Regions from separate parts of the Intrasporangium mesophilum genome, predicted to be linked through region 2. Evidence: riboswitches for the same ligand, from Rfam matches in the RefSeq annotation. Region 2 holds a riboswitch; each other region holds the start of a gene.
The links. A riboswitch is a leader RNA that binds a small molecule or an ion and turns the genes downstream of it on or off. The one in region 2 is predicted to bind S-adenosylmethionine.

Region 1: linked by a shared signal. The riboswitch ahead of metX (homoserine O-acetyltransferase MetX) and the one ahead of ACYVLP_RS10985 (aminotransferase class V-fold PLP-dependent enzyme) in region 2 are both predicted to bind S-adenosylmethionine.
Region 3: linked by a shared signal. The riboswitch ahead of ACYVLP_RS22435 (bifunctional o-acetylhomoserine/o-acetylserine sulfhydrylase) and the one ahead of ACYVLP_RS10985 (aminotransferase class V-fold PLP-dependent enzyme) in region 2 are both predicted to bind S-adenosylmethionine.
Region 4: linked by a shared signal. The riboswitch ahead of ACYVLP_RS08530 (LLM class flavin-dependent oxidoreductase) and the one ahead of ACYVLP_RS10985 (aminotransferase class V-fold PLP-dependent enzyme) in region 2 are both predicted to bind S-adenosylmethionine.

Annotation. Positions count from the first base shown of each region.
Region 1 is NZ_BAAGRF010000029.1:84,478-91,775, reverse strand. Features, by position in the region: gene ACYVLP_RS20355 (MalY/PatB family protein) at 1-616, opposite strand, end outside; gene ACYVLP_RS20350 (EcsC family protein) at 812-1,561, shown strand; gene ACYVLP_RS20345 (YkvA family protein) at 1,611-2,351, shown strand; gene ACYVLP_RS20340 (DUF4192 family protein) at 2,442-4,052, shown strand; SAM riboswitch class IV at 4,204-4,318, shown strand; gene metX (homoserine O-acetyltransferase MetX) at 4,336-5,610, shown strand; gene ACYVLP_RS20330 (universal stress protein) at 5,790-6,188, shown strand; gene ACYVLP_RS20325 (RNA polymerase sigma factor) at 6,521-7,298, shown strand, end outside.
Region 2 is NZ_BAAGRF010000012.1:50,546-57,843, forward strand. Features, by position in the region: gene dapA (4-hydroxy-tetrahydrodipicolinate synthase) at 1-267, shown strand, start outside; gene ACYVLP_RS10975 (ribonuclease J) at 314-1,999, shown strand; gene ACYVLP_RS10980 (endonuclease/exonuclease/phosphatase family protein) at 2,001-3,038, shown strand; gene ACYVLP_RS10985 (aminotransferase class V-fold PLP-dependent enzyme) at 3,130-4,515, opposite strand; SAM riboswitch class IV at 4,553-4,681, opposite strand; gene ACYVLP_RS10990 (ATP-binding cassette domain-containing protein) at 5,066-7,298, opposite strand, start outside.
Region 3 is NZ_BAAGRF010000029.1:563,233-570,530, reverse strand. Features, by position in the region: gene ACYVLP_RS22440 (hypothetical protein) at 1-31, shown strand, start outside; gene ACYVLP_RS22435 (bifunctional o-acetylhomoserine/o-acetylserine sulfhydrylase) at 107-1,426, opposite strand; SAM riboswitch class IV at 1,517-1,630, opposite strand; gene ACYVLP_RS22430 (acyl-CoA dehydrogenase family protein) at 1,756-2,919, shown strand; gene ACYVLP_RS22425 (DUF6541 family protein) at 2,942-4,918, opposite strand; gene ACYVLP_RS22420 (glycosyltransferase family 2 protein) at 5,181-6,161, shown strand; gene ACYVLP_RS22415 (CDP-glycerol glycerophosphotransferase family protein) at 6,190-7,298, shown strand, end outside.
Region 4 is NZ_BAAGRF010000009.1:227,127-234,424, reverse strand. Features, by position in the region: gene ACYVLP_RS08540 (Ppx/GppA phosphatase family protein) at 1-830, opposite strand, end outside; gene ACYVLP_RS08535 (VOC family protein) at 973-1,407, opposite strand; SAM riboswitch class IV at 1,660-1,772, shown strand; gene ACYVLP_RS08530 (LLM class flavin-dependent oxidoreductase) at 1,819-2,772, shown strand; gene helR (RNA polymerase recycling motor ATPase HelR) at 2,786-5,005, opposite strand; gene ACYVLP_RS08520 (thiolase family protein) at 5,168-6,373, opposite strand; gene ACYVLP_RS08515 (GcvT family protein) at 6,404-7,298, opposite strand, start outside.

The DNA of each region.
Region 1 (7,298 bases), on a different contig from region 2:
CGAGCGCCCCGTGGATCTCGTCGGAGATGACCTGCACCGAGTGTTCGTCGGCGAGCTCTGCCAGGGCCTGAAGCTCGTCGGGGGAGTGCACAGTGCCGAGCGGGTTGTGCGGGTTGGACAGCAGGTATGCCGCACGCTCGGACCGCGCGGTCAGGTCGGCGAAGGTCTTTGCGAGACAGTCGATGTCGAGTCGGCCGGCTGCGTCGAGCGGCGCCTCCACGACTCGCCGGCCAGCTGCCTCGACCACCTCGTAGAAGGCGTTGTACACCGGCGGGCTGACGATGACCGGTCCGCCGACATCGGTGAACAGGCCGAGCAGGTGGGTGATGCCGGTGAGCACGTCGGCGACGCGCGTCGTCGTCGTCGGGTCGAAGGTCCAGCTCCACTCCGCCTCCGCGAACGAGGCGAGCGCAGCGGCATACGCGTCGGTCATGGCGTAGCCCGTGTCACCCCTGCGCACTGCCGCGGACACCGCGTCGACCACAGCAGGGCAGGGCGCGGAGTCCATCTCGGCGATCCACAGCGGGATCACGTCCGGGCCGTAGCGCCGCCACTTCACCGACGTTCGGTCGCGCCGGAGGCCATCGAGGCTGGCGCCGAGGATCCTTTCGCCCATGCCCCGACCTTACGAGAGCCGTCCGACGGTGTGCTGCGGGAGGGCGGCAGCCTCGTGAAGCGGGGCGCCGGGGAGGATTGGCCGACATCGTCGATGGCTTCCGCTGCCACGGGCCGGGCATCCGGCATACGGTGACGTGGTGGCCGTTCGTCGGCCCGATGACGCGACTTCGTGCAAGGGGTGGAGCCGGTGGGCATGTTCGGGGACAGCAACGCGGCGGTCAAGGCATCGGATGCCGCGGCCGAGGAGGCCCGCAAGCTGGCTGAGGAGACCGCGCAGGTTCGTGCGAAGGGCTCGTCCCAAGGAGGTCTGACCGCTGCTGCCACCCGTCTCGTCGAGCGGCTGGCCGACGTCGGGATCGACGGCAAGGGGCCGTTCGACTCGGCGCACCAGGTCGCAGCGACGGCCCTCAAGCATGCGCGCGGCGACACGGAGCAGGCGCTCAAGATCATCCGGCACGACCACCGCCAGATCGGCGCGGTGGGCGGCTTCGTCACTGGGCTCGGTGGCTTCTTCACGATGCCGATCTCCTTGCCCGCCAACGTGCTCGAGTTCTATCTCGTGGCCACGCGCTTGACCGCGGCGACCGCGAGGGTCCGCGGCTACGACATCGACCAGCCCGAGATCCGCTCGGCGATCCTGCTCACGCTGGTCGGCGCGGACCGCAACGACCTGCTCAAGAGGGCGGGGCTGCAGGCCGGCACCGGCAAGCTCTCGGCGCTCGCCACCGACCGCTTGCCCGCTCCCGCGCTGATGGTCCTCAACAAGGCCATCGGGTTCCGGCTGCTCGGCCGGATCAGCCAGAGCACCTTCGCCCGTCTCGGCCGCCTCCTGCCTGTCATCGGCGGGGTCGTCGGCGCGACGATCGACGTCTACCTCCTCAACCGGATCGGGCGGCAGGCCGCCAACGAGTTCCCGCCCGTCGTCCCGTTCGGGCACGCATGAGGTCTGGGCTCATGGGAATCCGCTCGCACCGTCGGTCGTTGGGTCGGGCATGAAGACCGCCTCGCGAATCAAGCTGGCAGCGACCGTCGCCTCCGTCGTGCGCGCGTCGACGCGCCCGGGCTCGCCGTCGCTCACCGAGCGCGCGCAGGCCGTGCCCCGCCTCGTGCGAGCGACGGTCGAACGCAGGTATGCCGGCGTGACCCTCGGCAAGCTCGGCCTCGTCGCCGGGGCCGTGGCCTACGTGGCGTCGCCGGTCGACCTGATACCCGAGGCGCTGCTGCCGGTTCTCGGAGCGGCCGACGACGCCGTGGTGATCACGTGGGCGATCAAGGTGTTCTTCGAGGAGACCGACCGCTTCATCGCCTGGGAGATCGGCCAGGGCCTGCATCGCCCCAGGGCCTCGACCCGACGCGGGCTCGCGGCCTGGTCGCGCTACGCATCGCCGGCGGGGTCCGAGGCATCCTCGGCCACGGTCCCCGGCGCCGCGACAGGACCGACCGTCCCGCGGCGAGACCGAGACTTCACCGGGGCGGCGGCGCCCGGACTCGCGGAAGGTGCGGGCACCCGCGGATCCGACTGGGCCCGAGGTGGTCCTCCTGGCGCCGGACGGACGGATGCAGGGGCTGGGCGTGGTTCGACGGGCACGACCGGTGCCACGGCTGGCGCCGGTGCCACAGCTGGCACCGGTGCCAGCGGCGGTCGCTCGGCGCGCACGCGCCTGCCCGAAGGCATGCGCGGAGCGGCCACGGACTACGTCATGGAGTCGGTGCGCAAGCGCCTCGAGCGCTGACTTTCCACATCCCCTCGCGCAGGCGCTGCTTCGTCCACAGGCGTCGTCCGAGGGGCGGCGCGGTGCCGCCCGGGCCGCCAGGCTCGGGGAATGCCGAAGATCTCGTTGTCGGGTGCTGCCGACCTGTTGAGCATCATCCCGTTCCAGCTGGGGTTCCACCCGTCACGGAGCGTCGTGGTCAGCTGCTTCCACGGCAAGCGGATCGGGCTGGTCGCTCGCCTGGACTTACCTCACGACGACCCTCGACAGGGCAGCCTGCAGCAGGCCGTGACCGAGGCGGTGGCCGTGCTCCTGAGCGAGAAGCCGTCAGCTGTGGCGCTTGTCGGCTTCGAGGACGAGGCCGGTGAAGCCAGCCCACTGATCGATGCGCTCAGTGATGCCATCGAGGCGGACCGCGTCATCGTCCGCGAGCGGGTGGTCGTGCGGGATGGCCGCTGGTTCGACCTACTCAGGGGCTGCTGCCCGGAGGAGGGGCATCCCGTGCCTGATCCGAGCGATGTGCCCGCGGTCGCTTCCTTCGTCGCCTTGGGGCACGCCCCGCTCCGCGGTCGCGACGACCTGTGGCAGGTCTTCGGGCCGCTGGACCAGTCCGATGCCCGGCACGAGCCGATCTCGTCCGGGATCGAGCAGTGGCAGCAGCGGTACGTCGAGGCGGGCGGACGGTGCGACCGGCGCGGTCTCCCAGACGGGTCCGGAGCGGTCTCGGGGCAGCCTGACGGTGGCAGGGATGTCGGCCTGGGCGACGGTTCGGACGAGGGCCTTGTTGACGGTTGGGACAACAGCCGGGACGACGAGTCCGTTGACGTTTGGGACGACGTTTGGGACGACGTTTGGGACGACGGGTCCGTTGACAGTTGGGACGACGGCTGGGACGGGTGGGGCGACGGCTGGGACGCCTGGGACGACGCCTGGGACGACGACTGGGGCGACGGCATGGGCGAAGCTCCCTCGGACGATGCCGAGCGTCTCGCTGCCCTCGAGCGACTCGTGAAGGAGACGCTGGAGGCGTGGGCAGGGCTGCTGCGAGGCGACCTCGAGGGCGCCGCCCTCGAGGACCGGCTCCCAACGATCGTCGGACCACTGCGCGACCCCTGGGTGCGCGGGCTGATCCTTGCGTGGCTCAGGTGTGACCCGGCGCTGCTCGACTCGTGGCCCACAGACCCGGCACAGTCTCTTGCTCTCCTCGTCGAGGCCGTCTCGCAGCCCACGTCCCCGATCGACCCGGGCGTTGCCCTGCTCGAGGGGGTGCAGCCCGGGCCGGGTCGCTCGCGCGCTTCCGTCCACGGCCATGAGCCGTCCGCCGGGGTCGGTAGGGTGCGACGCCCACGGCGCGGCAAGCGCAAGCGGGGCCGGCGACAACGCCGGGCGAGGTCCGGGGCAGCCGGCCAGGAGCTGGGGCCGGCCCGCGCGGCGGCACCCAGCACGGGGAGTGACCTCGGCTGGGATGACTGGGGTGCGGCCGCCGCCTCTCAGGCGATCCAGGCGCGGCTCGAAGCGGTCTGTCGCCTGACTCCGGCGCCACACGCGGCGCCGCTGCTTGCCCTGGTCGCGTCATATGCATGGTGGGGTGGCGACGGAGCGCGCGCCGGGATCGCGGCGGATCGGGCCCTCGAGGCCGAGCCTGACCACGCCCTCAGCCTGCTCATCCGCGAGGCCCTGATCTGTGGCTTGCGGGCCCAGACCGCCGTTGAGTCGTCGTGACTCGGCTCGGCGGCCTCGCCCGAGGCCCGCGGAGCCGCACGAGGATGCGCGCTCCGCACGTGTCGCCTGCCCTGGCCGACGACATGGCTTCGAGTCCATGTCGTGGACCGTGAGGTAAACGGCAGGCGGACGCTCGCGTATGGTGGTCCAAGGTCATGAGCACCAGTGACAAGCCCCGGCTCGCTGGTCGGCAACCCTCCTTCGCGGTGGGGTGCCCCGGGTGAGGACCTGGCCACGCCCGTCCCGGGTGTGTGCAAGCGCGAGCACCTAGGAGCAATCCGCCATGACAGTCACCGACCGGCAGCCGGTCCGAACGCGGCGTCCCGCGCGTCAGGTCGCTTCTGCGGGCCCTGACACGGCCGGGGCCGCGACACCTGTGTTGACGGCCCCAGCTGTGGTGCCGGCGGCCGCATCGGCAACCGTGGATGGCGCCGCCAGGCTGGACGGGGCCTGGCGCCAGGGCGACCCGGTCGGGAACCGGCAGTTCGTCGACATCGGTCCCGTCGAGCTCGAGCGCGGGGGAGTGATCCCCGAGGTCCGGATCGCCTACGAGACCTGGGGCACGCTGAACGAGGCGGCCGACAACGTCATCCTTGTCGAGCATGCCCTGACCGGAGACAGTCACGTCGTGGGCGAGGCGGGTGATGGCCATCTCTCACCGGGCTGGTGGAACAGCCTCATCGGTCCCGGGAGGCCCGTCGACCCCGCTCAGTGGTTCGTCGTGGCGGCGAACGTCCTCGGCGGCTGCCAGGGCACGACCGGTCCGTCCAGCACCTCCACCGACGGCCGATCGTGGGGGAGTCGCTTCCCGTACGTCACCGTTCGCGACCAGGTCGCCGCCGAGCGCGCACTGCTCAACACGCTCGGCGTGCACCGGCTCGCGGCCGTGGTCGGCGGCTCGATGGGCGGGATGCGCGCCATCGAGTGGGCGGTGACCTACCCCGACATCGTCGAGCGGTGCATCGTGCTGGCCTCGACGGCATACGCCACGGCCGACCAGATCGCGTGGTGCCAGCCGCAGCTCCTCGCGATCCGCAACGACCCGCACTTCGCCGAAGGCGACTACTACGACTCGCCCCGGCGTCCGGAGGCCGGGCTTGGTCTCGCGCGCCGGATCGCACACATCACCTACCGCACGGAGACCGAGCTGAGCGCGCGCTTCGGCCGTGAGGCACAGCTCGGGGAGGACCCGCTGCGCGCGGGCGACCGGGGCCGCTTCGCGGTCGAGTCCTACCTCGACCACCACGCCGGCAAGCTTGCGCGACGGTTCGACGCCAACTCCTACCTCGTGCTCACCGAGGCGATGAACTCCCACGACGTGGGTCGCGACCGCGGTGGGGTCGCGGCCGCGCTGGCGAGGGTCACGGCTGACTGCACCGTGGTCTCGGTCGACACAGACCGCCTCTACCCGCCGCGGCTCTCGGACGAGCTCCATATGGCCCTGCCCCGGTCTTACCGCAGGCACATCCGGTCCGACTTCGGACACGACGGCTTCCTCATCGAGGAGGAGCAGGTCGGCCGGATCGTCGCCGAGGCCCTTTCCCGGTCGGCTGGCTGACCAGCAGGCGGAGCAGCCCGCTGTTCGGTCGATGAGCGGCCGCCGGAGCGGCCGGCTCCGCGGTCGCTCGCGGGCTGGTCACAGTCACTCTGCGAGCACCGCCGCGCCGCGCGCCGCGGACCCCGATTTCGGGTACGGTTCGAGCACTGGTTGTTTCCGTCCCAAGGAGGTCCGGGGAAGTGGCCATCGTCGTTGGTTATGTCGCAACCAAGGAAGGTCGCGCGGCGCTCAAGCGAGCGGCCGAGGAGTGCGTCCTTCGAGGTACGAAGCTTGTCGTCATCAGCTCCCACCGGGGCGGCAAGGACTTCGACGCCGACGAGGCCAGCATGTTCGAGGGCGAGCTCTCACGCGTTCAGGCGATGCTCGAGGAGCAGGGGCTGCAGCACGAGGTGCGCCAGCTCGTGCGCGGCAACGACCCCGCCGAGGACCTCATCAGCGTCGCTGAGGAGGAGAACGCCGATTTCATCGTCATCGGCCTGCGCCGCCGTAGCCCGGTCGGCAAGCTGATCCTCGGCTCCAACGCCCAGCGCATCCTGCTCGACGCGAGCTGTCCCGTCCTGGCCGTCAAGGCCCTCTGAGCCCTTTCACGACGAGGCCGACCCAGGGCCAAGATCGCGGGAGGGCGCCCTGGGATCGGGTGGTCGAGAACCGTCGTCCAGCCGGTGTTGCGGTCGATCGTCGCCATGTGTGGGCGCGCGGATGCGTCGTGCGTTCGCCCGGATGCCGAACAGCGCTTTATAATGTCGGAGTACCGGAATGCACGAGGCGCGACCGAGAGATCGACTCAGGGATCGACTCCGACTGGCCAAGCTCCCCCGGCACGAACCCCCATTCTCGTTCGTTGTGATGATGCATGCCCGGAGTCGGAGCGATCATCTGACGAGACCCGCGACGAAAGGCGACTGCATCCGTGCCGAAAGCAACAACCGCTGGAGCTCCCAAGACCCTGCCGAAGGTGTTCCAGCACGAGGCGATCATGCAGCTCCTGGTCAAGGGGACCAGCAACGGGACCATCACCGGCACGGAGATCGCGCGCGCCCAGGCCGAGGCCGACCTCGACCTGAAGCAGATGAAGCCGGTACTGACGACGCTCGAGGCACACGACATCGAGATCGTCGTCGACGCGCCGCACTCCAGCACGAAGAAGACCCGCACTGGGACCAAGGGAGGCACAGTGGCCACCGCACGCAGCACCACGGCCGCGGCTACGAAGACCGCGACCAGCCGGACGACCGCACCCACGAAGGCCGCCGCCAAGAAGACCACGGCGAAGGCGACGGCCGCTCCTGCGACCAAGAGCGCGGCCGCGGCTGACGAGGCCGAGGTCAGCAAGACTGCGACCAAGTCGGCAGCGAAGGCAACGCCTGCCGCCAAGAGGGCCGCGACGAACGCCGGCGTCGCCAAGGCGGCCGCCAAGCCCGCGGTCAGGAAGACCGCGGCGAAGAAGGCGGCGACCAAGGCCGCCGCCAAGACCACCGATGCGGTTGACGCGACGGGCGACGCCGAGGACGAGGTCGAGGCCGGCGAGGCCGAGCCTGACGACGCGCCGGACGGTGAGCTCGAGGACGTCGAGGTCACCGACGAGGCGGTAGAGGCGGAGGAGCCCGAGGCGGAGGCAGAGGACCGCGAGGAAGGCGACGACGAGGACCGGCCTGCAGCGAGCGCTCCCGCGGCGGAGGAGTCCGAGG
Region 2 (7,298 bases):
GTGACCTCCCAGGTGGCCCCAGCGGCATACCGCCGGATGGCCGACGCGGTCCTCGACGGGCGCTGGGACGACGCTCGCGCAGTCCACCGGCACCTCGCCCCGCTCGTCCACGCCGTCATGAACGTCACTCAGGGGGCCATCATGGCCAAGGCGGGGCTGGCCCTGCAGGGTGTCATCGCCTCGCCCGCCGTGCGCCTCCCACTCGTGCCGGCCGACGACGAGCAGACCGCTCTCCTGCGCGACGCCCTCGGGACGGTCGCCGAATGACCTCGGTCGGCTCCCGCCGACGACACCACCGAACGACAGGACACCTGTGAGCCATCCTCACCCCGAGCTGACCCCGCCCCCCGCCCTTCCGGAGAACGGCCTGCGGGTCGTGGCCCTCGGGGGGCTCGGCGAGGTCGGCCGCAACATGGCCGTCCTCGAGACCAAGGGCCGCCTGCTGATCATCGACTGCGGCGTCCTCTTCCCGGAGGACCACCACCCCGGCGTCGACCTGATCCTCCCGGACTTCTCCTACATCCAGGACCGCCTCGACGACATCGAGGCGATCGTGCTCACGCACGGCCACGAGGACCACATCGGCGCGGTGCCGTACCTGCTCCGGCTCAAGCAGGACATCCCGCTCATCGGGTCGACGCTGACCCTGGCCCTCGTCGAGGCCAAGCTCAAGGAGCACCGGATCCGGCCCTTCAGCATGGCCGTGCGAGAAGGGCAGCGGGAGCGGCTCGGGGTCTTCGACCTCGAGTTCGTCGCGGTGAACCACTCGATCCCCGACGCTCTCGCCGTCTTCGTCCGCACCGACGCCGGCTCGCTGTTGCACACCGGTGACTTCAAGATGGACCAGCTGCCCCTCGACGGGCGGCTCACCGACCTGCGCGCCTTCGCGCGGCTCGGCGAGGAGGGCGTCGACCTGTTCCTCACGGACTCCACCAACGCCGACGTGCCGGGCTTCACCACCCCTGAGCTCGAGATCGCACCAGCCATCGACAAGGTGTTCCGGCACGCGGAGCGGCGCATCATCGTCGCCTGCTTCAGCAGCCACGTCCACCGCGTCCAGCAGGTTCTCGACGCGGCGGAGAAGGCCGGGCGAAAGGTCGCCATGGTCGGTCGCTCGATGGTCCGCAACATGGGCATCGCAGCAGACCTCGGATACCTCCACGTGCCCGAGGACATCCTCGTGGACCTCAAGCGGATCGACGCGCTCGACGACGACCAGGTGGTGCTCATCTGCACCGGCTCCCAGGGCGAGCCGATGGCCGCGCTGTCCCGGATGGCCAACCGCGACCACCGCATCAACGTCGGCCCCGGAGACACCGTGCTGCTCGCAAGCAGCCTGATCCCCGGCAACGAGAACGCCGTCTACCGCGTCATCAACGGCCTGATGCGCCTTGGAGCCCACGTCGTGCACAAGGGCAACGCCAAGGTGCACGTCTCCGGCCACGCGAGCGCCGGTGAGCTCCTCTACGCCTACAACATCGTCAAGCCCCGCAACGTGATGCCCGTCCACGGCGAGTGGCGCCACATGTTCGCCAACGCGCAGCTGGCCAAGAGCACCGGTGTCGCGGACGACCACGTCGTGCTCGCCGAGGACGGCGTCGTCGTCGACCTCGTCGACGGGCACGCCGCGGTCGTCGGCGTCGTCGACTGCGGCTACATCTACGTCGACGGCACCAACATCGGAGGCACCGACGAGGCCCTGCTCAAGGACCGCCGGATCCTGCGCGACGAGGGCTTCATCACCTGCATCGTCGTGCTCGATGCCGCAACCGGGAAGATCGCATCCGGCCCGGAGATCACGGCGCGCGGCTTCGTCGAGGACGAGGAGATCTTCCAGCAGGTCATCCCCAAGGTGGAGCGCGCCGTGGAGGAGGCGGTCGCCAACGGCGTCCGCGACGACCACCAGCTCCAGCAGGTCATCCGGCGAGCCGTCGGGTCCTGGGTCGGCGGCAAGATCCGCCGGCGGCCCATGATCATCCCGGTCGTGCTCCAGGCCTGAGATGACCGCCACGTACGCCGCTGCGGCACCCGTCGACGAGGGGGAGCCCGACGCGTCCGACGAGCGCGCTCGGCTCCCACGCTGGTGGCTGGACGTGGCCATCGCTGTCGCGCTCGTCCTCCTTGTCGCGATGGGCGCGCTGCGCTGGCTGGACTCGACGGCATACCTCGTGGTGGTCATCCAGTCCGGCGCCCCGTTCGTGGTCGTCGGGCTCATCCTGCTGACAGCCGCGACCCTGCTGCTGCGGCGGTGGTGGATGGTGGTGCCGGTCGTCGCGGCGCTCACGGTCGCGATGGCGATGGCCGTGCCGACGTACCGGTCCCATGCGTCGCCCAAGGCGGACCGCGACCTCACGGTCATGGCAGCGAACCTGCGCTTCGGGCAGGCGAACCCGCTGCAGCTGATGGACGCCGTGCGCTACCACAGCGTCGACGTGCTCGTGCTCACGGAGGCCACGCCGGACGCCATCCAGGGTCTCGACGACGACGGCGCGACCGCTTACTTCACGCAGCGGGTCGGAACGCCTCGGGCGGACACCTACACCGGCACGATGATCCTCTCGCGCTACCCGCTGAGCCTGCGCAGCGCCGGGACCGACCCTGCCGTCGAGGCGACGCCGAGCGCGCAGCCCGAGGTCGACGTGACTGTCGCCGAAGGCCGGGTGCGCCTCAAGGTGGCGCACCCGATGGCTCCGCTGCGCGGCGCGACGGACCAGTGGCACGCCGGCCTGCAGCGCCTCGACGCCTGGAAGGACGCGCAGCAGGGCAGCGAGCCGGTGCTCATCGCCGGTGACTTCAACGCGGCCTTCGGCCATCCGGTCTTCCGTGACCTCGCGACCGGGCTGATGGACGCCCAGCGGGAGGCTGGTCAGGGCTGGGTGCGCACCTGGCCCTACTCCGACAGCCGTATGCCGCCCTACGTCCAGATCGACCACGTGCTGAGCCGGGGGCTCACCCTCGTCGACGCCGGTGAGATTGCGTACAACCGGGCCGACCACGCGGCCGTGTGGGCGAGCTACGCCCTCCGGAAAGCCGGCTGACCGCCGCCGGGGGGCCGCGCCGTCCCGAACTGGTCGAGTGAGCGCGTCGTCCCACGCCTCCCACGTTGCCGAGGACGCGCTGGTCCGCGCCTCACCAGGGCCGGTCGACCTCGATGTCGCGCGGGTCGTCGCCGTCGAGCACCCAGCCCGCCTCGGTGTGCGACCAGGACGAGACCGGGCCCTGCTCGACCAGCCGGCGGACCGCCGTGACGAGGCGCTCGACGCCCTCCGCCGTGCTGCCCAGCCCGATGCTGGCGCGGACGGCGGTAGCCGGCTGCTCGCCCCAGGGGTCGTCGAGGAGCTCATCGACGAGCAGGTGCGCGCAGAACTTGCCGTCACGCACACCGATCCCGTGCTCGACGGAGAGCACCTGCGACACGAGGGAGGAGTCGAAGCCGTCGACGGTGAAGGCCACGACGCCGACCCGGTCGTGCTCATCATCGAAGATGTGGAGCACCTCGACGCCGGGCACGTCCTCCAGGCCGTCCCGCAGGCGTGACAGGAGCTGCTCCTCGTGAGCCTCGATCGCGGCTCGGTGTTGGCGGATCGTCGCGCACGCCGCGGCGAGGGCGATGGCACCGATGACGTTCGGGCTGCCGCCCTCATGGCGGGCCGGGCCGACCGCCCACGTCGTGCCCTCCTCGGTGACGGCACGGGTGGCGCCCCCGCCGAACAGGTACGGCGTGCCGGCGTCGAGCCAGTCGGACCGGCCCGCGAGGACGCCGGCGCCGTAGGGGGCGTACGTCTTGTGGCCGGAGAACGCGACGTAGTCGGCATCCCAGGCGGCGAGGTCGATGGTGCGGTGCGCGGACAGCTGCGCGGCATCGACGGCGATGCGTGCCCCGTGGTCGTGGGCGAGCCGCGCGAACCGCTCGACGGGCCAGACCTCGCCGGTCACGTTGGACGCGGCCGCGATGACCACGAGCCGGTGACGCGATGGGTGCTCCGAGAGTGCCTCGTCGAGCAGCGCGTGGGCGTCCTCGACCGACTCCGGGACCGGAAGCCGGACCGTGCGGAAGCGGCCCCACGGAAGCAGCGTCGAGTGGTGCTCGGTCCCGAAGACGAACACGGTCGTGCGGCCCGGCAGGGCCCTGGACAGCACCGACCAGGAGTCCGTGGTCGTGCGGGTGAAGACGACGATGTCGTCCGCTCGGGCCCCGACGAACTCGGCCACCTCGGAGCGGGCCTGCTCGTACCACGCGCTCGTCAGGCGGGAGGCGAACCCGGCGCCGCGGTGGACGGAGGAGTACGTCTCCAGCGCCCGGTCGACCGCAGCCTTGACCTCGGTCAGGGCCGGGGTCGAGGCGGCGTGGTCGAGGTTGGCGTAGGTGACCTCGCCCCTCAGGGTGGGGACGCGCAGGCCGGCGCCGACGACGCTCGGCAGCGTGTTCGCCTCCGGCACGACGTGCAGGGCCCGCGTGCGCACGACCGGCGCCGGCGCGCCGCCACAGAGTGCGGTGGTAGGGAGAACGGACATGAGACTGCTCCTGGGTCTGAGGGACCCACCGGATGCAGGCCCGCGCTTGCCGGCCCTCGCATGTCACGAACACCACGAGGAACGGCCAGGTCGTCACCCGGAGCACCCCACCGCGGAGGAGGGTTGCTGGCCAGCGAGCCGGGGCTTGTCGCTGACACTCTTGACCTGGCACGACGATAGGGGGCCCGCCGGAGGCCTGTCCACCCGTCGGTCCGGAGGTGTCGCCATCTGAGACACCGTGCCGCCCCGCGTCGTGCTCTCCTGTCGAGCGCTCCTGTCGCGCCCTCCTGTCCCGCCCTCCTGTCGCCCTGTCCGTCGCGCGTCTGGCCGGCGGACTCCACCCTCACGTCCAGTGAGCAGCTCGTCCCTCTGGCCACTCTGGCCACTCGGTTCGACGGGGCTGCTGGGACTGAGCGCTCACTCGACCTGCGTTGAGGTCGGGGCGTGTGTGTGGTCGTGTGGCTGGTGGGACTGGGCGCTCACTCGACGAGAGGCGGGGGTGGGAAGGACGTCGCGCTCCACGGTCGCGTGGCCTCCCGCCGGGGTGAGGTCACCCCCCGACGTATGCCGCGAGGTGCTCGCCCGTGAGCGTGCCCTGCGACGCCACGAGCTCGGCGGGAGAACCCTCGAAGACGACCCGGCCGCCGTCGTGGCCAGCGCCCGGGCCGAGGTCGATGACCCAGTCGGCATGCGCCATGACGGCCTGGTGGTGCTCGATGACGATGACGGACTTGCCGGAGTCGACCAGCCGGTCGAGGAGCCCGAGCAGCTGCTCGACGTCGGCCAGGTGCAGACCGCTCGTCGGCTCGTCGAGCACGTAGACGTCGCCCTTCTCGGCCATCTGCGTCGCCAGCTTGAGCCGCTGACGCTCGCCGCCGGACAGCGTGGTGAGGGGCTGGCCGAGGCTGAGGTAACCCAGCCCGACGTCGTCCAACCGGCGCAGGATCTGGTGCGCCGGAGGGATCTTGGCCTCGCTGTCGGCGAAGAACTCGACGGCCTCGGCGACGGGCATGGCCAGGACCTCGCTGATGTCCTTGCCGCCGAAGGTGTACTCGAGCACCTGGGCCTGGAACCGCTTGCCTCCGCACTCCTCGCACACGACGGCGACTCCGGCCATCATCGCCAGGTCGGTGTAGATCACCCCGGCGCCGTTGCACGTCGGGCACGCGCCCTCGGAGTTGGCGCTGAACAGCGCCGGCTTGACCCCGTTGGCCTTGGCGAAGGCCTTCCGGATCGGCTCGAGCAGCCCGGTGTACGTGGCGGGATTGCTGCGGCGAGATCCGCGGATCGCTCCCTGGTCGACGACCACCACGCCGTCGCGGCCCGCAACCGAGCCGCGCACCAGCGAGCTCTTGCCGGAGCCCGCCACGCCGGTGATGACGACAAGCACGCCGAGCGGAAGGTCGACGTCGACGTCCCGCAGGTTGTGCGTGCTCGCGCCGCGCACCTCGAGGGCTCCGGACGAGGTCCGGACGGACGGCTTGAGCCTGGCGCGGTCGTCGAGGTGTCGCCCGGTGATCGTGTCGCTCCCGCGAAGCCCGTCGACGGTCCCCTCGAAGACCACCTCGCCGCCGGCCGTGCCCGCGCCGGGCCCGAGGTCGACGACGTGGTCGGCGATGGCGATGGCCTCGGGCTTGTGCTCCACCACGAGCACCGTGTTGCCCTTGTCGCGCAGCTGCAGCAGCAGGCCGTTCATGCGCTGGATGTCATGGGGGTGCAGGCCGATCGTCGGCTCGTCGAAGACATACGTGACGTCGGTGAGCGAGGACCCCAGGTGCCGGATCATCTTGGTGCGCTGGGCTTCTCCGCCGGACAGCGTGCCCGACGAACGATCGAGGCTGAGGTAGCCCAGACCCATCTCGACGAACGACTCGAGGGCGTCACGAAGCGCGGTCAGCAGCGGGGCCACTGACGGCTCCTGCAGTGCGCGCACCCAGTCGGCGAGGTCGCTGATCTGCATGGCGCACGCGTCGGCGATGCTGATGCCCGCGATCTTCGAGGACCGGGCCGCCTTGCTCAGGCGGGTTCCCTCGCACTCGGGACAGGTCGTGAAGGTCACCGCCCGCTCGACGAAGGCGCGGATGTGCGGCTGGAGCGAGTCGACGTCCTTGGACAGCATCGACTTCTGGATCTTCGGGACGAGCCCCTCGTAGGTGAGGTTGATCCCCTCGACCTTGATCTTGGTCGGCTCCTTGTAGAGCAGGTCGTGCAGCTCCCTCTTGGTGTACTTGCGGATCGGCTTGTCCGGGTCGAAGAAGCCGCTGCCGCGGAAGATGCGGCCGTACCAGCCGTCCATGCTGTAGCCCGGGATCGTCAGGGCGCCCTCGTTGAGCGACCTGGACTCGTCGTAGAGCGCGGTCAGGTCGAAGTCCGTCACGTTGCCCATGCCCTCGCAGCGGGGACACATGCCGCCGGTGATGCTGAAGCTGCGCCGCTCCTTCGTCGTCGAGCCGCCCCGCTCGATGGTGACCGCTCCGGCCCCGGAGATCGAGGCGACGTTGAACGAGTAGGCCTGCGGCGACCCGATGTGGGGCTTTCCGAGACGGCTGAACAGGATCCGGAGCATGGCGTTCGCGTCGGTGACGGTTCCGACGGTGGAGCGAGGGTTGGACCCCATCCGTTCCTGGTCCACGATGATCGCCGTCGTCAGCCCGTCGAGCACGTCGACGTCGGGCCGGGACAGGGTCGGCATGAACCCCTGGACGAAAGCGCTGTAGGTCTCGTTGATCATCCGCTGGGACTCAGCGGCGATCGTGTCGAACACGAGCGAGCTCTTCCCGGAC
Region 3 (7,298 bases), on a different contig from region 2:
TGCGGTGCCTCCGACGCGCCGTCGGACATAGCAACCCGGGGTCGCACGGCTGCGTCGAGCGCGTACGACCCCGGGTGACGTGACGTGGTGTGTCGGACGGTCCCGGCTACGCCTTGGCGGCAGTGAACCCCTGCTCCAGGTCGGCGAGGATGTCGTCGATGTGCTCGATCCCGACCGACAGGCGCACCAGGCCGGGCGTGACGCCGGCTGCGAGGCGGTCCTCGTCGGGGCCCTGCGAGTGGGTCGTCGACGCGGGGTGGATCACGAGCGACCGGACGTCGCCGATGTTCGCGACATGGCTGTGCAGCGTCAACGCCTCGACGAACCTCTTGCCCGCGTCGAGCCCGCCGACGATCTCGAACGACAGCACGGCGCCGGCGCCGCGCGGCGTGTATTTCTCCGCAAGCGTGTGGAACGGGCTGTCCGGCAAGGACGCCCAGACGACCCGCTCCACCTGCTCGTGCTCCGTGAGGTATGCCGCGACCTTGTGGGCGTTCTCGACATGACGCTCGATCCGCAGCGACAGAGTCTCGAGCCCCTGCGCGATGAGGAAGGCGTTGAACGGCGAGGCGGCCGGGCCGAGGTCCCGCAGCAGCTGCACGCGAGCCTTGAGGATGAAGGCGAGGTTGGCGCCGAGGGCGCTGCCGACGCCGAGGTCACGCGCGAAGACGAGTCCGTGGTAGCTCTCCTCGGGCGTGTTGTAGTTCGGGAACTTCTCGGGGTCGGCGCCGAAGTCGAAGCGGCCCGCGTCGACGATGACGCCCGCGATCGACGTGCCGTGCCCGCCGAGGTACTTCGTCGCCGAGTGGACCACCACGTCCGCGCCCCACTCGATCGGCCGGATGAGGTACGGCGTCGCGACCGTGTTGTCGACGACGAGCGGCACGCCGTGCTCGTGGGCGAGGGCGGCGACGGCCTCGATGTCGAGGATCTCTGACTTCGGGTTGGCGATCGTCTCGCCGAACAGCAGCTTGGTGTTGGGCCGGATCGCCGCCCGCCACGAGTCGATCGAGGTCGGGTCCTCCACGAAGCCGACCTCGATGCCGAACTTCGGCAGGGTGTGCTTGAAGAGGTTGAACGTGCCGCCGTAGAGCGACGGCGACACGACGACGTGGTCGCCGGCCTCGGCGATGTTGAGCACTGCGAGCGTCTCGGCGGCCTGGCCCGAGGCGACGAGCAGCGCTCCGACTCCACCTTCGAGGGCGGCGATCCGCTGCTCCACGACGTCGGTCGTCGGGTTCATGAGGCGGGTGTAGATGTTGCCGAACTCCTTGAGCCCGAACAGGTTTGCGGCGTGGTCTGTGTCGTTGAAGACGTAGCTGGTCGTCTGGTAGATCGGCAGGGCCCGCGCTCCCGTCGCGCTGTCGGCGGACTGTCCGGCATGGATCTGCTTGGTCTCGAAGGACCAGCTGGGGCTCGTCGTCATCGGTGTTTCCTCCATCGTTCGACAGGTCTGGTCGCCGATGACCGGGCGCACCCATGCCCCAGGCACCGACGGATCGGTGCGGAAGAGAACTCTCCGCGCTTGCCCACGGCGGATGCCGCGGACCAGGTCCTCACCCGGGGCACCCCACCGCGGTTGGAGGGTTGCCGGCCAGCGAGCCGGGGCTTGGCGCTGGCACTCATGACCTACTGCGGAGTGTAGGCACGCTTCGCGGTGGCCACGCAGGGGGCGTCCTCATGCTGGACGGCGGTCGCGTGGCGTCGATCACTAGGACGTCCTACTAAATCGAACTCGCGAGTAGGATCGCGCCCGTGAGCACGAACGCCGACTTCGACCTGTTCCGTACCAGCGAGGACCACGAGGCACTGCGGGAGGCGGTCCGCGCCGTCGCCGAGGACAAGATCGCCCCGTATGCCGCCTCCGTCGACGAGGAGGCGCGCTACCCCCAGGAGGCGCACGACGCCCTCGTCGCGTCCGATTTCTTCGCGCCCCACGTTCCGGAGGAGTACGACGGGGTCGGGGCCGATGCGCTGGCGACCTGCATCGTCATCGAGGAGGTGGCGAGGGTCTGTGCGTCCTCCTCACTCATCCCCGCCGTCAACAAGCTCGGCTCGCTGCCGCTCATCCTCGCCGGCAGCGACGAGATCAAGCGGACGTACCTCCCGCCCCTCGCGCAGGGCCGGACCACGTTCTCTTATGGCCTGTCCGAGCGGGAGGCCGGCTCCGACACCGCGGCCATGAAGTGCCGGGCCCGCGCCGACGGTGACGACTGGGTCATCAACGGCCAGAAGTCGTGGATCACCAACGCCGGTGTCTCGGAGTACTACACGGTCCTGGCCGTCACCGACCCCGACGGTCCCCGGGGCAGCAACGTCACGGCGTTCGTCCTCGAGAAGTCAGACCAGGGGTTCACGTTCGGCGAGAAGGAGCGCAAGCTCGGCATCAAGGGCAGCCCGACGCGTGAGCTGCACTTCGACAACGTCCGTATCCCCGGCGACCGCGTGGTCGGCGTCGTGGGCGACGGGCTCAAGCTGGCGCTGCGCACCCTCGACCACACCCGGGTCACCATCGGCGCGCAGGCCGTCGGCATCGCCCAAGGCGCCATCGACCAGGCCATCGCCTACGTCAAGGACCGCAAGCAGTTCGGCAAGCGGATCGCCGACTTCCAGGGCATCCAGTTCATGCTTGCCGACATGGCGATGGAGCTCGAGGCAGCCCGCCAGATGGTCTACGTCGCAGCGGCCAAGTCCGAGCGCGGCGACAAGGACCTTCCCTTCTTCGGCGCGGCCGCGAAGTGCTACGCCTCTGACGTCGCGATGAAGGTGACGACGGACGCGGTGCAGCTGCTCGGAGGCGCCGGCTACACCCGGGACTTCCCGCTCGAGCGGATGATGCGCGACGCGAAGATCACGCAGATCTACGAGGGCACGAACCAGGTCCAGCGCATCGTCATGGCCCGCCAGCTGCTCGGGTGACTGCTCCGGTGACGGCTGCTGCTCACTCGGCGCAGGAGATCCGCCGGTAGAGGGTGTAGGGCCCCGCTGAGCGGACCTTCTGCCAGGCGGGTGACCTGTCCACCGCGTCGACCCCCCGGTACTCGTCCAGCGTCACCTTGAGCACCGGGTGCGCCGCCTCGCCGCCGGTGACGGCCCAGTCCACCTGGTGCCGCTGCGCGGCCGCGCAGACCTCCGGGTCGGCGCCGACGGCGTCGAGACGCAAGGACAAAAGGGAGATGTCGCCGGGGTAGTTCGTCTTCTCGGTCGGTACGAGGAGGCGACGCCCACTGACGACGTAGAGGTACGTCGCACCGTTCCACGGGTTTGCGGCGACGACGGCATCCGGGGGCAGTGACGCCGACAGCTCCCGGAGCGCGACCAGCTCGTCGTCGGTGACCCACGACCGGTCGGCCGACGGGTGGAAGTACGGTCGCAGCACCTCCTGGTGGGCGCCGACGTAGAGGATGGTCGTGGCTCCGAGCACGGCGACGGCGCCCACCGCCGCAGCCTCGCGCCGGGTCACGACGCTCCGGACCCGCCGGGCCAGCAGCCCGGACACGAGGTCGCCCAGCCACACCAGAGCGGCGGACGACGCCACCACGGCGGGCAGGATGACGATGGTCTCGATGCGTGGGGTGTCGTTGTACCAGGGCCAGGTGAGGGCGCGCACGAGGCCGTTGTCGACCGCGATGTTGAGCCAGAGCAGGACGAGGGAGAGGACGAGCGCCGCGACGCACCAGCGCGCTCCTGGGTGGAGCTTCACCAGGACCACGCACCCGACAACCGCCAGTGCAGTGAGGACCGGGAGCACCTGCACGCCGTCCGCTGCGAACAGCAGCACGTACTCCCAGACCTGAGGCGCAGAACGGCCGGGTCCGAAGCGGCCCACCTCGAACATCGACTGGCTCCGCAGCGCCCGGGACGCGAGCAGGGCGAGCACCACGGCGAGCCCGAAGCCGGCCACCATGCCGACCGCGAGCCATGGACGATGCACCCGCAGGCTCCAGGCCGACCGGACGACCCGGCCCCCGACGACGAGGGCGGCGAACAGCCCGAAGACGATGAGCGCGTTGGGATGCGCCGTCGCGAGCGCCAGCACGGCCACCAGCACGAGGAGGGCGGCGCGCCAACGGCCCGCGACGGCATACGGCGGCGCGGACTGCACGCCCACGAGGGCCACGAACGCGGCGAGCGACGCTGGGACGAGGGCCTGCCCGAGCACGGCGGGCCAGAGCACGCCGTAGCCCATCAGGAGGTACGGGAAGGCCCCGAAGGCGACGCTGGTCAGTCCGGTCGCGAGCGCCACGCCGGGCCGCAGGCCCAGCACCGTGAACGACAGGGCGATGCACCCCAGGGGCCAGACGAGGCCGACGATGACGAGCACCACGCCCGAGGCGGACACGGGGACCGACGCGCCGGTGAGCAGCGTGACCGTGGCCGTCAGGCCGTGGAACGCCGAGGGGTAGAAGCCCGACCAGTCCGGGGTCTGGTACTTGCCGGCCTGCAGCGAGGAGATCGTCCCCTCCCGCAGCATCCACTGGATGTCCGCGAGGTGGAACACGGTGTCGGGCTGCTGAGAGAAGGCCTCGGGGGAGGACTGCACGGGCAGGACGGAGGCGAGGACGACCAGCAGTGCGAGGCCCACCCCGGCCAGCACTGCCCAGCCCGGCGCGCCGACCACCGGTCCGCGCCGGTCGGGGGGCAGGACAGCACCGACGACGGCGCACACCGCCCACAGCCCCACCGTCGCGACGACCAACGGGACCAGCCCCCACCGGGTATGCAGGAACGGCAGCAGCACGCCGGTCCCCGCGACAAGCGCCGTGCTCACGACGGGGGCGAGCGCGAGGGCCGCCAGAGGGCGCAGGCGCAGCAGCAGCAGCCCGACCGCGCCCGGTGCGAACAGCAGCAGCGCGGCGGCGAAGACGACAGGTACGGTGTCCGCCCACGTCGCCGTGCCCGGGACGAGAACCCCCACCTGCACTCCTTCGAGGGGCGCCGGTCGACCGAGCAAGCCCCATGCTCGACTGCCCGTCACAGTAACCCACGGGCGCAGCCCGGAAAGAACCCGGAAGAACCCGGAGAGCGCCCCGGAGGGCATCCACCAGACACCCGCGCGCGAGCGTCCCGGCGCCGCGCGTGCGCCGCCCCTACGTGGGCGCGTTAGGCTTGCGCCCGCTCGGCAGGGGACGGGCCCGCCGGCAGCATCGAGCCAGTGGCTCACACGACGAAGGACGACAGTGGACGTGACGACTGACGTGACCCCTCCGGTCAGCGTCATCATGCCGCTCCTCAACGAGGAGCGGCACCTGCGCGACGCCGTGGCGATGATCCTCGCCCAGGACTATGCCGGCTCGCTCGAGGTGGTGCTCGCGCTCGGTCCGTCGACGGACCGGACCGACGAGGTCGCGGCCGCCGTCGCGGCCGAGGACCCGCGAGTTCGCCTGGTGCGCAACCCGACCGGTCGCACGCCCGACGGGCTCAACGCCGCGATCGGCGCGTCGACAGGCGAGGTCGTCGTCCGGGTCGACGGGCACTCGGAGATCCCGGACGACTACGTCAGCGTCGCCGTCGCCGAGCTGCGCCGCGTGGGCGCGGACAACGTCGGCGGGATCATGGACGCTCGAGGGACGACCGACTTCGAGCGCGCCGTGGCGTGCGCGATGCGCAGCCCGATCGGTGTCGGCGCCGCCCGGTTCCACACCGGCGGCGAGGCGGGTGACGCCGACACCGTCTATCTCGGCGTGTTCGAGCGCAGCGCCCTGGAGCGTGTCGGCGGATACGACCCGCACTTCTCGAGGGCGCAGGACTGGGAGATGAACCACCGCATCCGTGAGAGCGGGGGCAAGGTGTGGTTCACCCCCGAGCTCAAGGTGACCTACCGGCCCCGTGCGTCGGTATCGGCTCTGGCGCGCCAGTACTTCCACTACGGCCGCTGGCGTCGTGTCGTGGCCCGCTACCACGAGGGCACGATCAACCCCCGCTACCTCGCCCCGCCCGCGATGGTCGGGGTGACGACCGCCGCCGTCGTCGCCGGGTTCTTCTGGGCGCCCGCCTGGGTCGTCCCGCTCGGGTATGCCGCGGGCGTGACCGCGGGCGGGCTCGCGATCACACGGGGTGAGTCGGTGCGCACCCGGGCGGCTGCGCCGCTCGTGCTGGCGACGATGCACTGGGCTTGGGGGATAGGGTTCCTCACGAGCCCCAGAAGACTGACCCGCTGACGCCGGGCGCCGCGACGACCGTCAGCCGGTGGTCGCCCAGAGGGGAACGATCGGCCCGCCGGGGACTCCCGCGGGTGTGGAGGACACGAAAGACGTGCTGAACAACGCCAGGCTGATGGTCCAGCTGGGCCGCGACGCCGTGCGACGACAGGTCGCCAAGAGGCAGCTCACCCACAAGCTCGAGCGCACCGGCCTCGTGCCGGGGGCCGACGCGCGGTTCCGCGTGGCGGTCTACTTCTCGGACGAGCCGATGAACCTCTACCAGCTCCGGCAGTGGTACGCACCGCTGGAGGAGCTGGCCCGCTCCCAGCCTGTCGTCGTCATCTCGCGGATGCCCGACACGACGATGCTGCTGCTCGACGAGTGCCCGCTGCCCGTGTTCCACGGCCCGCGCATCACCGAGATCGAGTCGTTCATGGCCAGCCACGACATCGGCCTGGTGCTCTACGTCAACCAGAACCTCCGCAACTTCCAGATGCTCCGGTTCGCCGAGCCGGCACACGTGTTCGTCAGCCACGGCGAGAGCGACAAGTCGTACATGGCCTCGAACCAGCTCAAGGCCTACGACCGCGTCTTCATCGCCGGCCCGGCAGCCGCCGAGCGCCTCGAAGGGGCCCTCGTCGACTTCGACGTCGCCCGCCGCGCCGTCGAGATCGGCCGGCCGCAGAACGACGCGACCTACGAGACCCCGACCCTGCCCAGCGACGACCGGACGACCGTGCTCTACGCGCCGACGTGGGAGGGCGACCGCCGCAGCATGGCCTACGGCTCGATCGCGACCCACGGTGAGGCGATGCTCCGGGCCCTGCTCGCTGACCGCCGCTTCCGGGTGGTCTACCGGCCGCACCCGCGCTCGGGATCGTTCCACCCGGCATACGGCGTCGCCTCCAGCCACCTGGCCCACCTCGTGTCCCAGGCCAACCATGTGGACCCCACGGCCGGGCACCTCGTCGACCGCGACACGGCGTTCGGCTGGCACCTGGCGCGTCTCGACGCGTGCATCACTGACGTCTCCGCGGTCGCGCTCGACTGGCTCGCGACGGGCAAGCCGCTCGTGCTCACGCGCCCGGCCGACCCGCGTGCGGAGGTGGAGCCGACCCGGCTCAACACGAGCGTCCCGATGGTCACTGTCGAGGA
Region 4 (7,298 bases), on a different contig from region 2:
GCGGTCCCGACCGCGGCGATGTGCGCGGCCCCGACCGCCCGGGCCTGCTCGGCCATGCCGGCGACGGCCTCCACCGTTCGCGCCATCGGCTCGGGGTTGAGGCGGCCCGTCTCCTGCAGGCCGTCGCCGAGCCGCGTCGTCTCCGCGCGGTCCACGACGGTGCGCCACGCGCCGTCCGCCCCACGCTCGCCGATGTGGAACTTCACCGAGTTCGTGCCCACGTCGATGACGGCATACCGCTCGGTGCCGAAACGGACGAGCCGCCTGAGGCCACTGGCGAAGCTGACGTTCGGCCGCAACGGCAGGCCGAGGTCGCGCACGGCGGCGACGACTCGCTCGGCGTCCTCCGACTCGATGGCAATGGTGCGCGTGGACGCATCCCCCGCACGCACGTCGGTCACCTCCGAGATGCAGCCGCCGATGGTGTACCGCACGCGCCTCTTGTGCACCTCGACCGCGATGAGGTCGGCGTTCGGGACCACCACCTCGCCCATCAGGTCGGCAAGGGTGTACGTGGTGCGAAGCTTGGACGCCGAGGACGAAATGCCAAGCGCCGCAAGCATTTCCTTCACATCGGCCGTGGTCAGCGGGAAGGCCGCCTTCATGACGGGGACCCACTGCTCGAGACCGTCGGCATTCACCTGCACGAGGTGCTTGACGTCCATCAGCTCGTCACGGACCTTGACGGCATCCGTGCCGGTCGAGGACAGCAGGTAGATCTCGTCGCTCTCCTGCACGCGGTCGGGCGTGAGTGAGTCGATGCGCGCCTCAGCGGCCCCGAAACGCTCGCCGAAGCACCGCCACTCCCAGCGGGGGATGATCACGGCCACTGTCTGACCACCTTCGTCGTCGTACGCGTCGCGAGACGAGCGTATTGTGCGTCAGCCCACCCGCGAGGCAACACACCCGGAAGTCGGCAGCTCGCCCCTGTTGCAACTGTGCGGAGATGCAGGTTTCCGGGTGTGTTGCCGGTCAGCCGCCGCCATCCATGACGTTCCTGCCATCGGACAGGACCGGCGAGATGAGCCCGAACACGTTGCCGTCAGGGTCCAGCAGGTAGCCGACACGTCCGATGCCTTCCATGTCCGCGAGGGGAAGCGCCTCTATGCCGCCGAGGTCCAGCCCCTTCTTGAACACGTCGTCGACGTTGCCGTCCACCCCGATCACGATGTCGCACCCCGTGACGGGTGCTCCGGGCTCCGGGGCCGGGCCCTGGCGCTGGGTCAGTCCGCCGTTGATGCCGCTGCCGGGCTCGTTCATCTTCATCGAGCCCTCGCCGGTGTCGATGGACCAGTACGGCATGTCGCCGAACTGACTGAACGTCCAGCCGAGCAGCTGGCCGTAGAAGTCGATGAGCCGCTGCGGCTCTGATGCGTGGATCTCGAAATGCACGACGAGGTTCGCCATGTCTCCTCCCTTTCATCAGTCCAGATCACGCTACGCCGGCAGGCGTCTCACCATGCAAGAAGCCCTTCGACCAATATCCCAGCGAAACGATAGGAATTTGATGGTCGCACAATGGCAGTCCACCCTCTAAATCGCTTGTAACAGAAAGCAATTCGAGCCAACTCGACGATCACGGCGAGCGCTCAGAAGCAGACCAATCCGGGCCAATCCTCGCGTTGACTGGCCTTGAGCGCGCTGCGTAGCGTGGCCGCAGGTCAAGAGCTCCAGCGCCAAGCCCCGGCTCGCTGGGCAGCAACCCTCCTCCGCGGCGGGGTGCTCCGGATGACGACCCGGCTGTCGCCGACCGGCGCCGGCAAGCGTGGACTCGACCCGGGTCCCCAACTGCACCCGCACAGGCAAGGAGACCCCGAAATGCCAGTCGAGTTCCTCGGTGTCGCGTTCCCGGTCGAGCCCGGGAAGACCCACGGAGAGCTGAGCTCACTTGATCTCTACCAGGCCGCTCGCCTTGCCCGCGCTCACGAGGACTACGGGTGGGACAAGGTCCTCGTCGCCGATGACCGCGGATCAGCGGACCCGGCCATGATTGCGGCCTATGTCGGCAGCCAGACCGAGCTGCTCGACATCGTGGTCGCCCACCGGCCGGCAGCGGGTCACCCCCTCGCGGCGGCACGGACCTTCGCGACCCTCGACCACCTCAGCGGCGGCCGCCTCGAGCTGCTCATCGACGACGATGACGTGTCGCCCCAGCATCCTGATGTGGGAGGCTCCACGCCCACGAGCGAGTACCTCACACTCCTCAAGCTTGCGTGGACCAGCTCGGAGCCGTTCAGCTTCGCCGGCCGGCACTATCGCGTCGAAGGCCGAGCGCCAGGCATCAGGCCCGCACAAAGCCCCCGTCCGAGCATCACCGTGCGCAGGACCGGCGGGACACCATCCGAGGCGGCGGCCGCTGCGGCGGATACCGTCGAGCTGCGAGGCGGCGGTCTCCTTCCGACGGCGGCGCAGCTCGACGGTATCCGCGCGGGCGCAGGTGCCGCCGGTCGTGACAGTGCTCGGTTCCAAGTCGCCTTCCGGGCAGTCATCGGGGCGACCGCACGGATCGCCGAGGAGAGGGCTGCAGGCGCCGCCGGCACGACCCTCGCAGGCGACGCCCGACAAGGCCGGACTCAGCTCGTCGGGACGCCTGACACGGTCGCGACCACCCTGCTCGCCTACTACGACCTCGGCGTCAGGGTCTTCTCGGTGCAGGGCCTCGACACCCGCACGGACGCAGTCGACTTCGGCCGTCACGTGATCCCCCTCGTCCGCGCAGAGGTGTCCCGACGCGAAGGCCGGGCGACGGGACCCGCGCACGTGGTGGCGTGAGCTGCGCGATGCGTCAGGTGCTCGTCAGGATCGCCAGCTGCTGGGTCGCCCGGGTCATGGAGACGTAGCGGTCGACCGCCCCTTCGATGCCGGTGCCGAACGACTCAGGGTCGACCAGCACGACCAGGTCGAACTCCAGACCCTTGGCCAGCTCCGGGGTCAGCGACCGCACTCGTGATGTCGCGGCGAACGTGGAATCGCCTATGACACAAGCGACTCCCTCGCCATGGGTGGCGAGCCAGGCGTCGAGGAGCTGGTCCCGGTCGGCGGTAGAGGCGTGCACCACGGGCGCTCGGCCGTCGCGGATCGAGGTCGGCACATTGGCGTCCGGGATGGCTGCACGGATCACCGGCTCGGCCTCGGCCATCACCTCCGTGGGCGTCCGGTAGTTGATGGTCAGCGACGCGAGCGTGTGGCGGTCGAGGCCGATCCGACCGAGGCGCTCCCCCCAGGTCTCGGTGAAGCCGTGCCGCGCCTGGGCGCGGTCGCCGACGATGGTGAGGCTGCGTGACGGGCACCGGAGCAGCAGCATCTGCCACTCGGCATCGGTGAGCTCCTGGGCCTCGTCCACGACGATGTGGGCGAATGGCCCTGTCAGCCGGTCGAGCTCGCCGTTGTCGAGTCCCGACTCGTCGACCAGTGCGTCCGCGAGGTCCTGCCCGCGCAGCATCGACATCACGTGCATCTCCGAGTCGTCGGACGCGATGAGGTCGTCCACCACCCGCGCCATCTGCTCGCGCTCGGCCGACACGACAGCGTCGCGACGGGTCTTGCGGCCAGAGGCCTCTGCGTCGCCGAGCCGCTGACGCGCGGCGTCGAGCAGCGGCAGGTCGGAGACCGTCCACGCCTGCGCGTCCCCGCGCTGAAGCGTGCGGACCTCCTCGACGGTCAGCCACGGGGCACAGCGGCGCAGATAGGCCGGCACCGTCCACAGGTCGCCGACGAGGTCGGTCGCCTCGAGCATCGGCCACGCCCGGTTGAGCGCGGTCACCAGCTCCCGGTTCTGGCGCAGCGAGGCGCGCATCCGCTCCGGCGTGCGGTCGTCATGGTCCTCGTCGTGGTTCTCGTCGCGGTCCTCGTCATGGTCCTCTTCGTGGTCCTCGTCATCGAACTCGTCGTCGTGCCTGTCGGCGATGATCGAGACGAGCTCGTCCCAGATCTGGTCGCGCGCCTCGTTGTGCGGGGTGCCCGGTTCCACAGCCCGGAAGGCCTGCGCCCAGTCGTCGGCGCTGATCCACACCTGCGCCCAGGGCGTCTCGACGGTCATCCCTTCGGTGGGCGGCTCCTCGTAGAGCAGCACAGCCGGCTCGATCGCCGTCACCATGGCGGCCGACGACTTCAGGCGCGCGACCTCCGGGTCCGTCTCGGCGCTCGCGGTCGCCCCCTCGGGGACGAGGTCGCGCAGCGTGCAGGTCAGAACGCCTTCCTCACCGAGGCTGGGCAGGACGTCGGACACGTAGGCGAGGTACGGCTCGTGCGGGCCGACGAAGAGGACGCCGCCGCGCCGGTGCCCCAGGCGCGGGTCGGAGTAGAGCAGGTATGCCGTCCGGTGCAGTGCGACGACCGTCTTGCCGGTGCCGGGCCCTCCGTCCACGACGAGCGGGCCGCGCGAGCCCGCACGGATGATGGCGTCCTGGTCGGCCTGGATCGTGCTAAGCACGTCGCGCATCCGGGACGTGCGAGACCCGCCGAGGCTGGCGATGAAGGCGGACTGGTCATCGAGTGCGGCGTGGTGGTCCACCCCGTCCGGGGCGAACACCTCGTCCCAGAAGTCGTTGACCCTTCCGCGGGCCCAGCGGTACCGGCGACGGCTCGTCAGGCCCATCGGGTTGGCGTGGGTCGCACCGAAGAACGGCTCCGCGGCCGGAGCGCGCCAGTCCACGAGGAGCTGGCGTCCCGCGCTGTCCTTGAGCCCGAGGCGTCCGATGTAGATCGGGTCCGGGTCGTCGGCCATGACCATGCGCCCGAGACAGAGGTCGAGCCCGAACCTGCGCAGGGTGCGCAGGCGTGCGGTCAGCCGGTGCACCTCCTGGTCGCGGTCCAAGGCCTGCTGCCCGGCCCCGCCGGGTGCTCGGCGCGCCGCATCGAGACGGTCGGACAGGTCGGTGATCGTGCGCTCGAGGCTGTCGGCGACAGCGGCGAACTGCCGCTCGTCGGTGGCGATGAGCGCCGGGTCCGCCTTGGCGGCGAGGTAGTCGGGAAGGTCGAAGGCGCTGGTGGTCAAGGGGGTCACGTCATCGGCTCCGTTCGCGTGGCCGCTGGATCTGGCCTCGGCCGGCAATTGTCCGACGGCGAGGGGGCCTTGCCGCAAGACCCCGTGTGCGTTATACGTTGAAAGTGGAGAGGGACGGGCCTCTCCTTCTCCGTGCCCGTCGCCCGCCCTCGAGGGCCGTGCTCAGTGCCCGCTGACGTTCTCCAGCACCACCGCAAGCCCCTGGCCGACGCCGATGCAGATGCAGGCGACGCCCCAGCGCTCGCCGGTGCGCTGCAGGTCGCGGGCCAGCGTGCCGAGGATGCGGCCGCCGGAGGCACCGAGCGGGTGGCCGATCGCGATCGCGCCGCCGTGCCGGTTGACGATCTCGGCATCGATCGGCCAGGCGTCAAGGCACGCCAGGGACTGCGCGGCGAAGGCCTCGTTGAGCTCGACCGCAGACACGTCCGCCCACGTGATGCCCGCGCGGGCGAGAGCCTGGTTGGCCGCGTCGACGGGGGCGTAACCGAAGTACTGGGGCTCGAGCGCGCTCGACCCGCGACCCGCGATCCGCGCGAGCGGGTCCAGGCCGATGTCGTCGCGGGCACGCTCGCTGCCGAGGAGGACCGCGGAGGCGCCGTCGTTGAGGGGCGAGGCGTTGCCGGCGGTCACCGTGCCTCCCTCCTTGCGGAAGGAGGTCTTCAGCCCGGCCAGCCGCTCCGTGGTCGTGTCCGGGCGGATCGACTCGTCACGAGCAAGGTCCACGCCCGGCACCGACACCACCAGCTCGTCGTACCAGCCCTGCGTCCACGCCTCGTCGGCGAGCCGGTGCGAGCGCTCGGCGAAGGCGTCCTGCCGGTCGCGGGTGATGCCGTACTTCTCCCGCAGCTGCTCGGTCGCCTCCCCCAGCGAGACGGTCCACTCCGAAGGCATCGCGGGATTGACCAGCCGCCAACCCAACGTCGTCGACGCGAGCGCGAGATCGCCTGCTGGATAAGGTTTCTCGGTCTTCGGCAGGACCCACGGCGCGCGGCTCATCGACTCGACCCCGCCGGTCACGACGATGTCAGCGTCGCCCGTCTCGATCGACCGCGAGGCCACCATCGCGGCGTCCAGGCTCGACCCGCACAGCCGGTTCACCGTCGAGCCGGGCACGCTCGTCGGCAGCCCAGCCAGGAGCGTCGCCATGCGGGCCACGTTGCGGTTCTCCTCGCCCGCGCCGTTGGCGTTGCCGAGCACGACCTCGTCGACACGCGTCCCGAAGCCGTCGGCCACCAGCCCCGGCGCCCGGCTGACCAGCTGCTTCACCACATGGGCCGCGAGGTCGTCCGGCCGAGTGCCGGCCAGCGCCCCACCGAACCGGCCGAACGGGGTCCGCACTGCGTCATAGACGAAAGCTGAGGTGGTCATGGGCGGTCTCCTTCGATTCGCCACGCGCGCTCAGACGCGGATCCGGGCACTGGTCGGGTCGTACATCGGCCGCAGCGACACCTCGGCCGGGTGGCGGACCCCCGCGATGTCGACCTCCCACGTTCCGCTCGACAGCCAGTCCGGTGTCACCGGCTCGCCGCCGCCCTCGACCATCGCCAGCCCGACGGCCGAGCCGAGGGTCCAGCCGTAGGAGCCGGCTCGCACGTAGCCGACCGGCAGTCCGTCGCGCAGCACGATCTCAGCGTGGAAGAGGAGGGGCTCCGGACCGAGCACGCGCACCTGGACCAGGCGACGCGGCATACCGCCCGCGGCAGCGTTCGCGGTCTTGCGCGCCAGGACTGCGTCCCGACCGATGAACGCGGTCGGCTTGTCCAGCGCCAGCGCGAAGCCCAGCCCCGCCTCGAGCGGGCAGTCCGTGTTGTCGATGTCGTGGCCGAAGTCGCGGTAGGCCTTCTCCATCCGCAGCGACGCGAGTGCCTTGAGCCCCACCGGGCGCAGGTCGTATGCCGCCCCGGCCGACTGGAGGGCGTCGTACACCCCCAACGCCTCCCGAGCCGGGATGTACAGCTCGTACCCGAGCTCGCCGAGGTAGGTGATCCGCGCGAGCAGCAGCCGCACGCCCGCAAGCTCGACCCAGCCGGCGCTGCGGAAGCCGAACGCCTCAGTGGACAGGTCGGCGTCCGTGAGACCCGACAGGACGTCCCGTGAGCGCGGGCCCTGGACGTTGAGCTGGGCGAGCTCCGCCGTCACGTCGGTGACGGAGACGGACGGCTCGGCGAACCGGTGCAGCCGCGCGCGCACGTGACCGTGCGCTGTGTCGGAAGCCACGACGAAGAAGTCGTCGTGACCGAGCTTGGTCACGGTCAGGTCGGCCTCGATCCGGCCGTCGTCGTTGAGCCACTGG